3 regions of the Gottfriedia acidiceleris genome follow, and region 2 is predicted to be linked to each of the others. Evidence: a T-box and tRNA genes for the amino acid it is inferred to sense, from the RefSeq annotation. Region 2 holds a T-box; the other regions hold tRNA genes.
The links. A T-box is a leader RNA that pairs with one kind of tRNA and senses whether it is charged. The one in region 2 lies ahead of tyrS (tyrosine--tRNA ligase), so its partner is inferred to be a tRNA-Tyr.
Positions count from the first base shown of each region.

Region 1: it has a tRNA-Tyr gene. The T-box ahead of tyrS (tyrosine--tRNA ligase) is inferred to sense a tRNA for this amino acid. The anticodon was not compared.
Region 3: it has a tRNA-Tyr gene. The T-box ahead of tyrS (tyrosine--tRNA ligase) is inferred to sense a tRNA for this amino acid. The anticodon was not compared.

Region 1 covers NZ_CP096034.1:176,252-180,868, reverse strand. The annotation lists gene MY490_RS01010 (IS1182 family transposase) at 1-923, opposite strand, end outside; gene rocF (arginase) at 1,207-2,106, opposite strand; tRNA gene MY490_RS01000 (tRNA-Ala) at 2,348-2,423, opposite strand; tRNA gene MY490_RS00995 (tRNA-Gly) at 2,444-2,518, opposite strand; tRNA gene MY490_RS00990 (tRNA-Lys) at 2,535-2,607, opposite strand; tRNA gene MY490_RS00985 (tRNA-Gln) at 2,638-2,712, opposite strand; tRNA gene MY490_RS00980 (tRNA-Tyr) at 2,721-2,805, opposite strand; tRNA gene MY490_RS00975 (tRNA-Val) at 2,824-2,899, opposite strand; tRNA gene MY490_RS00970 (tRNA-Glu) at 2,910-2,984, opposite strand; tRNA gene MY490_RS00965 (tRNA-Thr) at 3,001-3,073, opposite strand; tRNA gene MY490_RS00960 (tRNA-Asn) at 3,087-3,161, opposite strand; rRNA gene rrf (5S ribosomal RNA) at 3,173-3,288, opposite strand; rRNA gene MY490_RS00950 (23S ribosomal RNA) at 3,409-4,617, opposite strand, start outside.
Region 2 covers NZ_CP096034.1:912,679-917,295, forward strand. The annotation lists gene acsA (acetate--CoA ligase) at 1-692, shown strand, start outside; gene MY490_RS04305 (TPM domain-containing protein) at 735-1,460, opposite strand; gene MY490_RS04310 (LemA family protein) at 1,457-2,032, opposite strand; T-box leader at 2,220-2,450, shown strand; gene tyrS (tyrosine--tRNA ligase) at 2,517-3,773, shown strand; T-box leader at 3,778-4,022, shown strand; gene MY490_RS04320 (GNAT family N-acetyltransferase) at 4,204-4,617, shown strand, end outside.
Region 3 covers NZ_CP096034.1:4,053,012-4,057,628, reverse strand. The annotation lists rRNA gene MY490_RS19225 (23S ribosomal RNA) at 1-1,031, shown strand, start outside; rRNA gene rrf (5S ribosomal RNA) at 1,152-1,267, shown strand; tRNA gene MY490_RS19215 (tRNA-Asn) at 1,278-1,352, shown strand; tRNA gene MY490_RS19210 (tRNA-Ser) at 1,357-1,448, shown strand; tRNA gene MY490_RS19205 (tRNA-Glu) at 1,472-1,546, shown strand; tRNA gene MY490_RS19200 (tRNA-Val) at 1,556-1,631, shown strand; tRNA gene MY490_RS19195 (tRNA-Met) at 1,809-1,885, shown strand; tRNA gene MY490_RS19190 (tRNA-Asp) at 1,889-1,964, shown strand; tRNA gene MY490_RS19185 (tRNA-Phe) at 1,973-2,048, shown strand; tRNA gene MY490_RS19180 (tRNA-Thr) at 2,292-2,364, shown strand; tRNA gene MY490_RS19175 (tRNA-Tyr) at 2,375-2,459, shown strand; tRNA gene MY490_RS19170 (tRNA-Trp) at 2,465-2,538, shown strand; tRNA gene MY490_RS19165 (tRNA-His) at 2,554-2,629, shown strand; tRNA gene MY490_RS19160 (tRNA-Gln) at 2,709-2,783, shown strand; tRNA gene MY490_RS19155 (tRNA-Gly) at 2,789-2,863, shown strand; tRNA gene MY490_RS19150 (tRNA-Cys) at 2,869-2,939, shown strand; tRNA gene MY490_RS19145 (tRNA-Leu) at 2,954-3,037, shown strand; tRNA gene MY490_RS19140 (tRNA-Leu) at 3,131-3,213, shown strand; gene MY490_RS19135 (hypothetical protein) at 3,449-3,745, opposite strand; gene queG (tRNA epoxyqueuosine(34) reductase QueG) at 4,269-4,617, shown strand, end outside.

The sequences.
Region 1 (4,617 bases), 740 kb from region 2:
GTATCACCAATGACTGTATCAATTTCCATTCCTGTTTCACAACTTTTTTCAATCAATGTTTGTAGGTACTTTCCATCATTTTTTTCACCAGTAGTAACCAATGCAGCTGTAATAAGACGCTCTTCGTTCATCGCAATATGTGTTTTATAACCAAAGAATGAGGTATCAGCTGATTTGTGACCAGTTTTTGCGTCAGGATCATGTGAAAATTCTAGGTTGCCCTCGTAATCTTCTACAATTTCTTTTAGATAGTTTAGTTTTTCTTTGACTTTTGGATATTCACGGATTGATTCTTCTTTTTCCACAGATTGGATGACTTTTTGACTATATTTAATTTCATCGATTAAATCATTCGTTGTTGGCTTTTGTGGGAATTTTCCTCTCATTCCCTCATTGATTTGATAAACAGCTTTTCGAAGAAGCTTTGACTTTTCCATTAAAAATTCTTTTGGTGATTTTTGATTATATCGCGATCTTGTATGAGTTGCATCAACTATAATGGAAGTACTTTTAATTAGTTCTTTTTCAAGTGCGATTTCGACTGTTTTATTGATCAACATGTCTAATAATTCAACATCTTTTAAACGAAGCTTACGAAATTTCGTTAAAGAACTTGAATTGATCACTGATTCTTCCGGAGCCATATCAAGAAAATATTTAAAAGACATATCATACTTTGATCGTTCAACAACATCAACATCTGATAAATCAAAGATCGATTTTAGTAACAAATATTTGAACATACGAATAGGCGGCACTGCATTCCGGCCGTTATCAAGGCAATATTTATTTTTTAATTCTTCTAAAACAAACGTAAAATCTACTAATTCATTTATTTGACGAAGTATATTATCTTTCGGAACAATTAAATCGTATAAAGCCATGAAAGGACTGAGAGTAAAAGATTCTTGATTTGAGATCATTCGATACACCACCGTTACTTGATACAACAATTATACAAGAAAAAAGTGAAGGCTTCCTCGATGAAATCGAGAAAGCCTTCACTTTTTTTAATCACAAGGACTTTTTCAGTGGCCTCGGCTTGCCGAGGAGGCTCAGGTCTCGCCCCATGGAAAGCGAGCATCCTGTAATGGAAATCAACATCACTCTACTCCTTTTACGAAAATTTGATAATTAATTGACAAGTAGTTTTTCAACAGCATGCAAAAAAGCTAGCGAATGCTAGCTTTTTTATTTTTGAAATAATTAAAGTAACTTCTCACCTAATAATGAGCCTATTAATGCAACGGCTACGATTGCTGTTCTATTTCTTTCGTCTAAGATTGGATTAACTTCTACGAATTCAATTGAAGTAATGATATCAGCATCAGATAACATTTCCATCGCTAAGTGACCTTCTCTATAAGTGATACCTCCAGGAACAGGTGTACCTACTCCAGGAACGTGAATTGGATCTAGACCATCAAGATCTAAAGATAAGTGTACACCATCACAACCTTTTAAGTGGTCAATGCTTTCTTCCATTACTTTTGTCATTCCTAATTTATCAATTTCATGCATTGTATAAACTTTAATTCCTAGTTCTTTAATAATTGCTCTTTCGCCTTCATCAAGATCACGTGCGCCAATAATGATCACGTTCTCTGGTTTTACTTTAGGGAAGTATCCACCTATTTTCGTTAATAAATCGTGACCATGACCTAAAGAAACAGCTAATGACATACCATGAATATTACCAGAAGGTGATGTTTCAGCAGTATTTAAATCTCCATGTGCATCAAACCAAATTAATCCTAGATTATTATAATGTTTTGATACACCTGCTAATGTACCGATTGCGATACTATGATCACCGCCAAGTACTAGTGGCATTCTGTTTCTTTTAATAACTTCATCTACTTCAGCAGCAAGCTTTTCACATGTTTCTTTTACAGATTTTAAGTTCTTTAAATTATGTTCTGAATTATCTTCTATAACTGGTGTACGTTCTACTAAAATATCACCTAAGTCTTCTACTTGATAAGACATTCTTTCAATACGTTCGTGTAATTGTGCATATCTAATTGCACTTGGCCCCATATCTACTCCACGTCTAGTTTGTCCTAAATCTAGTGGTACTCCAATAATTGAAATATCTTTTAACATTTTTATTTCCCCCATCTATTGAAATTCATAAAAGAAAACGCTTACTTGTTTTTGAAAAAATATAATTTTTTGACTGTTAAAGTTATTAATTATATTAATAGTTTAAATCTTTTGAAACAAATGGGTCAACTCGACATTTTTTTGTATACATATGCATTTTTGGCTTTTGAGATACTATATCATATGATTATATACAACAAAAAACCTTAGTCATTTGACTAAGGTTTAACTTTATGTATATTGGTGGAGCCTAGCGGGATCGAACCGCTGACCTCCTGCGTGCAAGGCAGGCGCTCTCCCAGCTGAGCTAAGGCCCCACTATTTATGTATATGCGAATGGAGCGGAAGACGGGGCTCGAACCCGCGACCCCAACCTTGGCAAGGTTGTATTCTACCACTGAACTACTTCCGCACATAAAAAAAAAGAGTGAGCCATGAAGGATTCGAACCTTCGACCCTCTGATTAAAAGTCAGATGCTCTACCTACTGAGCTAATGGCTCGCAATAAAATTACGATAAAATAAAAAAAAATGGCTGGGCTACCTGGATTCGAACCAGGGCATGACGGAATCAAAATCCGTTGCCTTACCGCTTGGCTATAGCCCAACAATAAATGGTGGAGGGGGACGGATTCGAACCGCCGAACCCACAGGGAGCGGATTTACAGTCCGCCGCGTTTAGCCACTTCGCTACCCCTCCGGTATTTATTAAATTAAATGGTGGAGGATGACGGGCTCGAACCGCCGACCCCCTGCTTGTAAGGCAGGTGCTCTCCCAGCTGAGCTAATCCTCCGTAAAATAAATGGTGACCCGTACGGGACTCGAACCCGTGTTACCGCCGTGAAAGGGCGGTGTCTTAACCGCTTGACCAACGGGCCAGTACAATTTTTCCTAAGCTTCCAACCGGGCTCGAACCGGTGACCTCTTCCTTACCATGGAAGTACTCTGCCTGCTGAGCTATGGAAGCATTAAGTTGAAAATGGCTCCGCAGGTAGGGTTCGAACCTACGACCACTCGGTTAACAGCCGAGTGCTCTACCACTGAGCTACTGCGGAATAATCTTAAAACCAAGCGACGTTCTACTCTCACAGGGGGAAACCCCCAACTACCATCGACGCTGAAGAGCTTAACTGCCGTGTTCGGTATGGGAACGGGTGTGACCTCTTCGCTATCATCACTTGATTCATTTTCTTTAAGACATTAATTATTATATCAAATTTCTTTAAAAAGTCAATAACTTTTTGAAGTTTTTTATAATAATTTTTGTACCTTCAAAACTAGATAATGTCATCATCAAACTTGTTAGTTAAGTCCTCGACCGATTAGTATCAGTCAGCTCCACGTGTCACCACGCTTCCACCTCTGACCTATCAACCTGATCGTCTCTCAGGGGTCTTACTAGCTTAACGCTATGGGAAATCTCATCTTGAGGGGGGCTTCATGCTTAGATGCTTTCAGCACTTATCCCTTCCACACATAGCTACCCAGCCATGCTCTTGGCAGAACAACTGGTACACCAGCGGTGTGTCCATCCCGGTCCTCTCGTACTAAGGACAGCTCCTCTCAAATTTCCTGCGCCCACGACGGATAGGGACCGAACTGTCTCACGACGTTCTGAACCCAGCTCGCGTACCGCTTTAATGGGCGAACAGCCCAACCCTTGGGACCGACTACAGCCCCAGGATGCGATGAGCCGACATCGAGGTGCCAAACCTCCCCGTCGATGTGGACTCTTGGGGGAGATAAGCCTGTTATCCCCGGGGTAGCTTTTATCCGTTGAGCGATGGCCCTTCCATGCGGAACCACCGGATCACTAAGCCCGACTTTCGTCCCTGCTCGACTTGTAGGTCTCGCAGTCAAGCTCCCTTATGCCTTTACACTCTTCGAATGATTTCCAACCATTCTGAGGGAACCTTTGGGCGCCTCCGTTACTCTTTAGGAGGCGACCGCCCCAGTCAAACTGCCCACCTGACACTGTCTCCGAGCCGGATCACGGCTCTAGGTTAGAATTTCAATACAGCCAGGGTAGTATCCCACCGACGCCTCCACCGAAGCTAGCGCTCCGGCTTCTCAGGCTCCTACCTATCCTGTACAAGCTGTACCAAAATTCAATATCAAGCTGCAGTAAAGCTCCACGGGGTCTTTCCGTCCTGTCGCGGGTAACCTGCATCTTCACAGGTACTATAATTTCACCGAGTCTATGGTTGAGACAGTGCCCAAATCGTTACGCCTTTCGTGCGGGTCGGAACTTACCCGACAAGGAATTTCGCTACCTTAGGACCGTTATAGTTACGGCCGCCGTTTACTGGGGCTTCAATTCAGAGCTTCTCCCGTAAGGGATAACCCCTCCTCTTAACCTTCCAGCACCGGGCAGGCGTCAGCCCCTATACTTCGCCTTGCGGCTTCGCAGAGACCTGTGTTTTTGCTAAACAGTCGCTTGGGCCTTTTCACTGCGGCTCTCCCGGGCATACACCCAAAAGAGCACCCCTTCTCCCGAAGTTACGGGGTCAT
Region 2 (4,617 bases):
GGGGAGCAAAAGTATTTAATTTACGAATCCATGATAATTGGTGGATGACTGAAACTGGAGCTTCATTAATTAGTAACTATCCATGTATGCCAATTCGACCAGGTTCAATGGGTAAACCATTCCCTGGAATCGAGGCAGCTATTGTTGATAATAACGGTAATGAGGTTGCTCCATATACGATGGGAAATCTAGCAATTAAAAAGGGTTGGCCATCGATGATGAACACAATTTGGAATAATGAAGCAAAATTCCAATCATATTTCTTAAATGATGAGTGGTATGTTTCAGGTGACTCAGCTTATATGGATGAAGATGGATATTTCTGGTTCCAAGGTCGAGTAGACGATGTCATTATGACTTCCGGTGAGAGAGTAGGTCCATTTGAAGTAGAAAGTAAGCTTGTCGAGCATCCTGCGATTGCAGAAGCTGGTGTAATCGGTATACCAGATCCTGTAAGAGGTGAAATTATTAAAGCGTTTGTTGCGCTAAGAGATGGTTATGTTGCTTCAGATGAATTGAAGGAAGAAATCCGTAACTTTGTAAAATTAGGACTAGCAGCTCATGCAGCACCTAGACAAATCGAATTCCGTGATAAATTACCAAAAACTCGAAGCGGAAAAATTATGCGAAGAGTATTAAAAGCATGGGAGTTAGACCTTCCAACTGGTGATTTATCAACGATGGAAGATTAATAATAAAAAACCATTGGAAAGATCCAATGGTTTTTTGTTGTTCTAAAATTTTCGATCGGAGCCACCGCCTCCGGAGCTTCCTCCGCCACCGCCTCTTGGACCACCGCCACCTGATGAGTTTAATAGTGCAGGTAATAAATTCAAAATGAAATAAGTAAGTACACCATTAAAGAACATCATATCAATGATGATGATCGCGATTACAATCGCAATGATGATAAATACTTTTAAATTGTCCCATAAATTGCTTGTTTTAGAATGACCAGTTTGTTCAGATCCATTTAAAATAACATTATAAAGTGATTTATATGTGTTTGTTATTGCAAGAGATTCTTCACCTTTTTTCAAATATGGAATAGCGCTCTGGTCCAGAATGTTACCGGATCTAATATCTGTTACAACTCCTTCTAAACCATATCCAACTTCGATTCTTATTTGTCTGTCTTTTTTAGCATATAACAAAAGAACTCCATTATTTTTCTCTTTATTACCTAAACCATATTTTCGAAACGCTGTATTAGCGTATTCTTTAATATCATATCCTTCCAGACTTGGGATTGTTAATACCGCAAGTTGAGCGGAGGTAGTGTCTTCTAACTTTTTCCCTAATTGAATTAGAGTTTGTGTATCTTCTCTGTTAAGAACATTTGCATAATCTTGTACATAAATGTCTCCTACTTGAGAAGGTACTTTAATTTCAGCATTTGCTCCTGTAGCAAATGAAAAAAGCAATCCTAATAGGAATATTGATGAGAGAAATTTTCTCATTTATTACCATCGCCACTGAAGTCAACCTCAGGAGTAGCTTTATCTTTTTCAGATACTTCAAAGTAATCCTTCTTCTCGAATCCAAAAGGTCCAGCTACTAGTACACCTGGGAATTTTTTGATTTTTTGGTTGTAAATAGTTACAGCATCATTATAATCTTTACGAGCAATAGCTAGTCGATTTTCAGTTCCTTCTAGGCTATCCATTAATGCTTGGAAGTTTTGATTTGATTTTAAATCAGGATAGTTTTCTACGACTACTAATAGACGACTTAGTGCGCCAGACAATTCTGCATCAGCTTTACTTTTATCAGCAGTCGTTTGAGCACCAGCTAATTTTGCGCGTGCATCTGTTACTGAAGCAATCACATCTTTCTCTTGTTTAGCATATCCTTTTACTGTATTTACTAAGTTTGGTATTAAATCTGAACGACGTTTTAGTTGGTTATCAACTTGCGACATTTTATTTGTTACATTTTCTTCTTGAGTCACAAAGCTATTATAGCTTCCGACACCCATAAAGATTAGAACGACTACAATAATTAAAGCAACCCATATTCCTTTATTCTTCAAGAAAAAACACTCCATTTCCAAAATATGTATTTTTAAAGATGTTAGTATTATTATTTAACCATATTATTTGATATAAAGCATTTTTATTCAAATATTGAATGACAATTTAAATAAAATTAATAAAAAATTAATTATCTATTTGACTTAAACGTTTTATTTATGATATAAATGTTTCATAACATTTCAATAGTGAGCGTTGAAAGGCTTAGTAGTGTGAATGGTTTTGGATCAGAGAGCTAATGGTTGGTGAGAATTAGCACAGACATTGACATGAATTACACCCTGGAGCATTCTTTTTCGATATTTGTTTAGTGCAAATTAGGATTAGAACGGTTAACAGCCGTTAATTGTAAGAGAGGTAGCTAGTTTATTAGCTACAACTAGGGTGGTACCGCGATTATAATTATTCGTCCCTACTGTTTATCAGTAGGGACTTTTTATTTTGTTCAAACGACGTATAGATCATAGAAGGGGTGGGCTAAAAATGGAAAATATCTTACAAGATTTAGAATTTCGTGGATTAATTAATCAAATGACAGATGAAGAAGGTCTACAAAAATTATTAAGCGAAGAATCTGTTTCATTATATTGTGGTTTTGACCCAACTGGTGATAGCTTACACATTGGTCACTTATTACCAGTGTTAATGTTAAAGAGATTCCAAGTTGCAGGTCATAAACCGATTGGTGTAGTAGGTGGAGCAACTGGAATGATCGGAGACCCTAGTGGTAAGAAGGCAGAACGTACGTTAAATACTGCTGATACAGTAAAGATGTTCAGTGAACGAATTCGTACACAATTATTACCATTTTTAAACTTCGAAGGTGAAAATGCTGCTAAAGTAGTTAATAACTTCGATTGGACAGGAGAATTAGATGTTATTACATTCCTACGTGACATCGGTAAAAACTTCGGATTAAACTACATGCTAGCTAAAGATTCAGTTGCATCTCGATTAGAAGCAGGTATTTCATTTACTGAATTTAGTTACATGATTTTACAATCATATGATTTCTTGAAATTATACCAAGATCATAACTGTAAATTGCAAATTGGTGGTAGTGACCAATGGGGTAATATTACAGCTGGTATGGAATTAATCCGTAAGACAGAAGAAGATTCAAAAGCTTTTGGTCTTACAGTACCTTTAGTAACAAAAGCTGATGGTTCTAAATTTGGTAAAACAGAAGGCGGAGCAGTTTGGTTAGATCCTGAGAAAACAACTCCATATGAATTCTACCAATTCTGGATTAATACAGATGACCGTGATGTAGTTAAATACTTGAAATACTTTACTTTCTTAACGAAAGAAGAAATTTTAGAGCTTGAGAAACAATTTAATGAAGCACCTGAACAACGTGTTGCTCAAAAAGCATTAGCTGCTGAAGTAACAAAACTAGTTCACGGTGAAGAAGCTCTTGATCAAGCGATTAAAATTACAGAAGCATTATTTAGTGGCTCTGTAAAAGAATTAACGGCAGCTGAAATCAAACAAGGTTTTAAAGACGTACCTTCATTTAATTTAAGTGAAGCGGAAAAAGGATTAGTAGACTTACTAGTTGAAGCAAAAATTTCTCCATCAAAACGTCAAGCACGTGAAGATGTACAAAACGGTGCAGTTTATGTAAATGGAGATCGTATACAGGACGTTGCAACTGTCTTAACTAAACAAGATGCAATTGAAGAGCAATTTATTATTATCCGTCGTGGTAAGAAGAAATACCACTTGATTACATTATAATATTGAATAAACAGTGAACGAAAAAGCAGTAGTTTGATTGGTAGTAGTTAAAGAGAGCGAGTGGTTGGTGAAAACTCGTCTACACAATCAAATGAATTACATTTCGGGAGTTTTCTTTTCGTAGTTAGTTGATCTAATGAAGGGAAGAACGTAAATCTACGTTACAGATTCGAGTGATAAGGAATTTTTCTTATATAAGCATTTATTTCTTATAACTAGGGTGGTAACGCGATCGAGGTCGTCCCTATATTTTATAGGGGGCCTCGATTTTTTATTGCAATTTAAGTGTATAAATTGGCAGCGATGATCCTTGCTCGACGTAGTAGCCAAATTTAGGAATAAAGTATAAGTGCAACTTCGTCTCTACCATCGCCCAAAAGGCTCGTCAATCAACGAGTTTTCTTTATCTATTTTTGAAAGGGTGAAAATTATGGAGATATTTGCAACGAAAGATTACCGAATATTGGCAAAACTTAATGAAGGTGTTCAAAACCTACATGCTGATTTATTTCCAGAGTTTTTTAAAGTTCATAATCCGGCTGAAATAACAGAGTTTTTCAAGAGTGTAGTTGATAAACCAGAGCATCATTTTTTCGTCGTTAAAGATGTCGGAGAATTAGTCGGCTATGCTTGGATTGAAATAAAAAATATTCCTGAAGGACCGATAAAAAAGGCTTTTCGATTAGGGTATGTTCATCAGATAAGTATTAATGAGGAAAAAAGAAATAAGGGATACGGTTCATTCTTAATCCATAAAATTGCTTCATTTGCTCGTGAGAATAATCTTTCTAGAATTGAGCTAGATTACTGGATCGACAATAAAAATGCAAAAAGCTTTTATGAG
Region 3 (4,617 bases), 1.6 Mb from region 2:
CGGGAGAAGCTCTGAATTGAAGCCCCAGTAAACGGCGGCCGTAACTATAACGGTCCTAAGGTAGCGAAATTCCTTGTCGGGTAAGTTCCGACCCGCACGAAAGGCGTAACGATTTGGGCACTGTCTCAACCATAGACTCGGTGAAATTATAGTACCTGTGAAGATGCAGGTTACCCGCGACAGGACGGAAAGACCCCGTGGAGCTTTACTGCAGCTTGATATTGAATTTTGGTACAGCTTGTACAGGATAGGTAGGAGCCTGAGAAGCCGGAGCGCTAGCTTCGGTGGAGGCGTCGGTGGGATACTACCCTGGCTGTATTGAAATTCTAACCTAGAGCCGTGATCCGGCTCGGAGACAGTGTCAGGTGGGCAGTTTGACTGGGGCGGTCGCCTCCTAAAGAGTAACGGAGGCGCCCAAAGGTTCCCTCAGAATGGTTGGAAATCATTCGAAGAGTGTAAAGGCATAAGGGAGCTTGACTGCGAGACCTACAAGTCGAGCAGGGACGAAAGTCGGGCTTAGTGATCCGGTGGTTCCGCATGGAAGGGCCATCGCTCAACGGATAAAAGCTACCCCGGGGATAACAGGCTTATCTCCCCCAAGAGTCCACATCGACGGGGAGGTTTGGCACCTCGATGTCGGCTCATCGCATCCTGGGGCTGTAGTCGGTCCCAAGGGTTGGGCTGTTCGCCCATTAAAGCGGTACGCGAGCTGGGTTCAGAACGTCGTGAGACAGTTCGGTCCCTATCCGTCGTGGGCGCAGGAAATTTGAGAGGAGCTGTCCTTAGTACGAGAGGACCGGGATGGACACACCGCTGGTGTACCAGTTGTTCTGCCAAGAGCATGGCTGGGTAGCTATGTGTGGAAGGGATAAGTGCTGAAAGCATCTAAGCATGAAGCCCCCCTCAAGATGAGATTTCCCATAGCGTTAAGCTAGTAAGACCCCTGAGAGACGATCAGGTTGATAGGTCAGAGGTGGAAGCGTGGTGACACGTGGAGCTGACTGATACTAATCGGTCGAGGACTTAACTAACAAGTTTGATATTGACATTATCTAGTTTTGAGGGTGCAAAAATTATTATAAAAACTTTGAAAAAGTCATTGACTTTCAAATAAGATATGATATAATAGTTATTGTCCTTAAGGAATTGAATCAAGTGATGATAGCGAAGAGGTCACACCCGTTCCCATACCGAACACGGTAGTTAAGCTCTTCAGCGTCGATGGTAGTTGGGGGTTTCCCCCTGTGAGAGTAGAACGTCGCTTGGTTTATGATTATTCCGCAGTAGCTCAGTGGTAGAGCACTCGGCTGTTAACCGAGTGGTCGTAGGTTCGAACCCTACCTGCGGAGCCATTTTGGAGAGCTGTCCGAGTGGCCGAAGGAGCACGATTGGAAATCGTGTAGGCGGGTAACCCTGTCTCAAGGGTTCAAATCCCTTGCTCTCCGCCACATGTTTTCAGCACTATTATACTGGCCCGTTGGTCAAGCGGTTAAGACACCGCCCTTTCACGGCGGTAACACGGGTTCGAGTCCCGTACGGGTCACCATTTTATTACGGAGGATTAGCTCAGCTGGGAGAGCACCTGCCTTACAAGCAGGGGGTCGGCGGTTCGAGCCCGTCATCCTCCACCATCTAATTAAGTTTAATAAATATCTCTTATTATCGAGGGGTGGAGCACGAACGAATATGCTTCGAAGAAATTACTTCAGCATACCAATCGAGCTGCTACTTGCAATAACATCCTGAGATTGGGATGGTCTTAACGAAAATACAGTTCATGGATCTATAAAAAATAGTATCCACATTATCGCGGGGTGGAGCAGTCTGGTAGCTCGTCGGGCTCATAACCCGAAGGTCGCAGGTTCAAATCCTGTCCCCGCAACCAAATGGTCCCGTGGTGTAGCGGTTAACATGCCTGCCTGTCACGCAGGAGATCGCCGGTTCGATCCCGGTCGGGACCGCCATTTAAGATGGCTCGGTAGCTCAGTCGGTAGAGCAGAGGACTGAAAATCCTCGTGTCGGCGGTTCGATTCCGTCCCGAGCCACCATCTTAAAAGTTTATAAGTAAATTAACAAACTAATATAATTAATATTAAGCCGACTTAGCTCAATTGGTAGAGCACGAATGAATAAGCTTCGTAGCGAAACATCAGCGTACTTGTCGAAAAACACCTTGAATTATCTATATGAGACAAGGACGACTTTATGAAGATTACTACACCAATACCTAAGTTTGAGTGAAATGAATTATATAAGTAACTAACTAAACAAACTAATTTAATTAATATTAAGCCGACTTAGCTCAATTGGTAGAGCAACTGACTTGTAATCAGTAGGTTGGGGGTTCAAGTCCTCTAGTCGGCACTCTTTAACCGGAGGGGTAGCGAAGTGGCTAAACGCGGCGGACTGTAAATCCGCTCCCTGTGGGTTCGGCGGTTCGAATCCGTCCCCCTCCACCATTTATAGGGGCATAGTTTAACGGTAGAATAGAGGTCTCCAAAACCTTTGGTGTGGGTTCGATTCCTACTGCCCCTGCCAAACAATACAATAATGGCGGTCGTGGCGAAGTGGTTAACGCATCGGATTGTGGTTCCGACACTCGTGGGTTCGATTCCCATCGGTCGCCCCATTTAATTATTGTAACGATTACTAAAGAGTGTAATATAATTTATAGTAAATAGAATATAGTATATAAAGTTCTTAATTAATGGGCTATAGCCAAGCGGTAAGGCAACGGATTTTGATTCCGTCATGCCCTGGTTCGAATCCAGGTAGCCCAGCCATTTATGCGGAAGTAGTTCAGTGGTAGAATACAACCTTGCCAAGGTTGGGGTCGCGGGTTCGAGCCCCGTCTTCCGCTCCAAATATGGCGGTATAGCCAAGTGGTAAGGCAGAGGTCTGCAAAACCTTTATCATCGGTTCAAATCCGGTTACCGCCTTTTAGTTTACTTCTGCCGGGGTGGTGGAATGGCAGACACACAGGACTTAAAATCCTGCGGGGGTTGACCCCGTGCCGGTTCGAGTCCGGCCCTCGGTATCATTAAACCTCTTACTTTTGTAAGAGGTTTTTAATTACAGATTTGAATGGACAATTTGTCTTTCATATATTATAATTATTTTATAACTTTTTGGCGGTGTGGTGGAATGGCAGACACGCCTGACTCAAAATCAGGTATCTTCACGGATGTGCAGGTTCAAGTCCTGTCACCGCTATATTGAAATCTGAGAAGAGGATTTTGCAGAGATGCAGAATCCTTTTTTTGTTTAGAAAGAAAAGGGTAAAGAAAAGAATAGAATAGGCTTTTACATTCTTTATCTTCAACCAGCATTTAATAATTGTCTTCATTATGTATAACGATCATCATAAAGAAAGGCAACGACTATTCGACTATCATAATGTTCGCTGCCTTTCTAAATGTGGTTATTCCACATTTAGAAATACTATTCATTACATCTTTACATACTTACGTTTTTGCTTAGCAGTAAGCCAATCAAATTGTTTTGGTTTTCTTTTATTTGCTAAAGTAACTACTAAGCCTGTTGTTGCTATTAGTAGGCTTGCAGCAGCTACTTTAATCGTAAATTGTTTTGCATCTTTTAATTTCTCATTATTGTATCGATCAAGTTCCTTAAGAGTATCTTGTGTAAAATCAATCCTGTCGTTTGTTTCTTCAATCAAACTACAGACACCTTCGAAACTTTCGACCAAAGGATTTTTTTCTTCATTTACCAAAGGATCTGTCATAGTTACTCTCCTCCTATATTTAACCTATAAAGAAGAATTCTATGGAAAAATTCATAATACCTTCATTCAAATTTCTACAAATCTTTCAATATCCACTACAATTAGTTAATTATGATGAATATTGATCTTTTTCTTACCCACGTCATCCGCTATTTTTTATCTACTATAAATATTTTCTATTCTCAACCCTTTCATAAGTCATTCTCAACCCTTTCATAAGTCATTCTATAACCCTTTCGACAAAAAATGATTTTATTCTTGAATTTATGACATATTTATGATAAATTTAATTACAAGTTCATTAAAAACCTACTAAATACATATTACATTTGTATTAGTAGTTAGCACTTATAACTTGATAACAACGCAGTGTATTGATTCATTCGAAGAACGATACATTGCGTTTTTTTATATTAAAATGTCTATTATTAAGGGCTTTTGTGACATAATTAGATAAAGAAATAATTTTCTGACTAAAATAGAAAATATAATAAGTAAATTAACAGGCAGTTAGGTGATTCTTGTGAATATAAAAGAATTTCAAAAAGAATTGATTTCATATAGTAAAGAAATTGGAATAGATAAGATTGGATTTACGACTGTTGATCCATTTTTAACATTAAAAAATCGTTTATATAGGCAGCAGGAATTAAACTATCAATCCGGTTTTGAGACAAAGGGTATTGAACGAAGAGTAGATGCCAGAAAAATTATGACAGAAGCTAATTCAATTATTGCAATTGCTCTAGCATATCCATCTAAACTAAAAAATCCTCCAAAAAGTAAAAAAGGATCTACAAGAGGAATTTTTTGTAGGGCCTCATGGGGGGAAGATTACCATGTAGTTGTAAAAAAGAAATTACTGCAGCTTG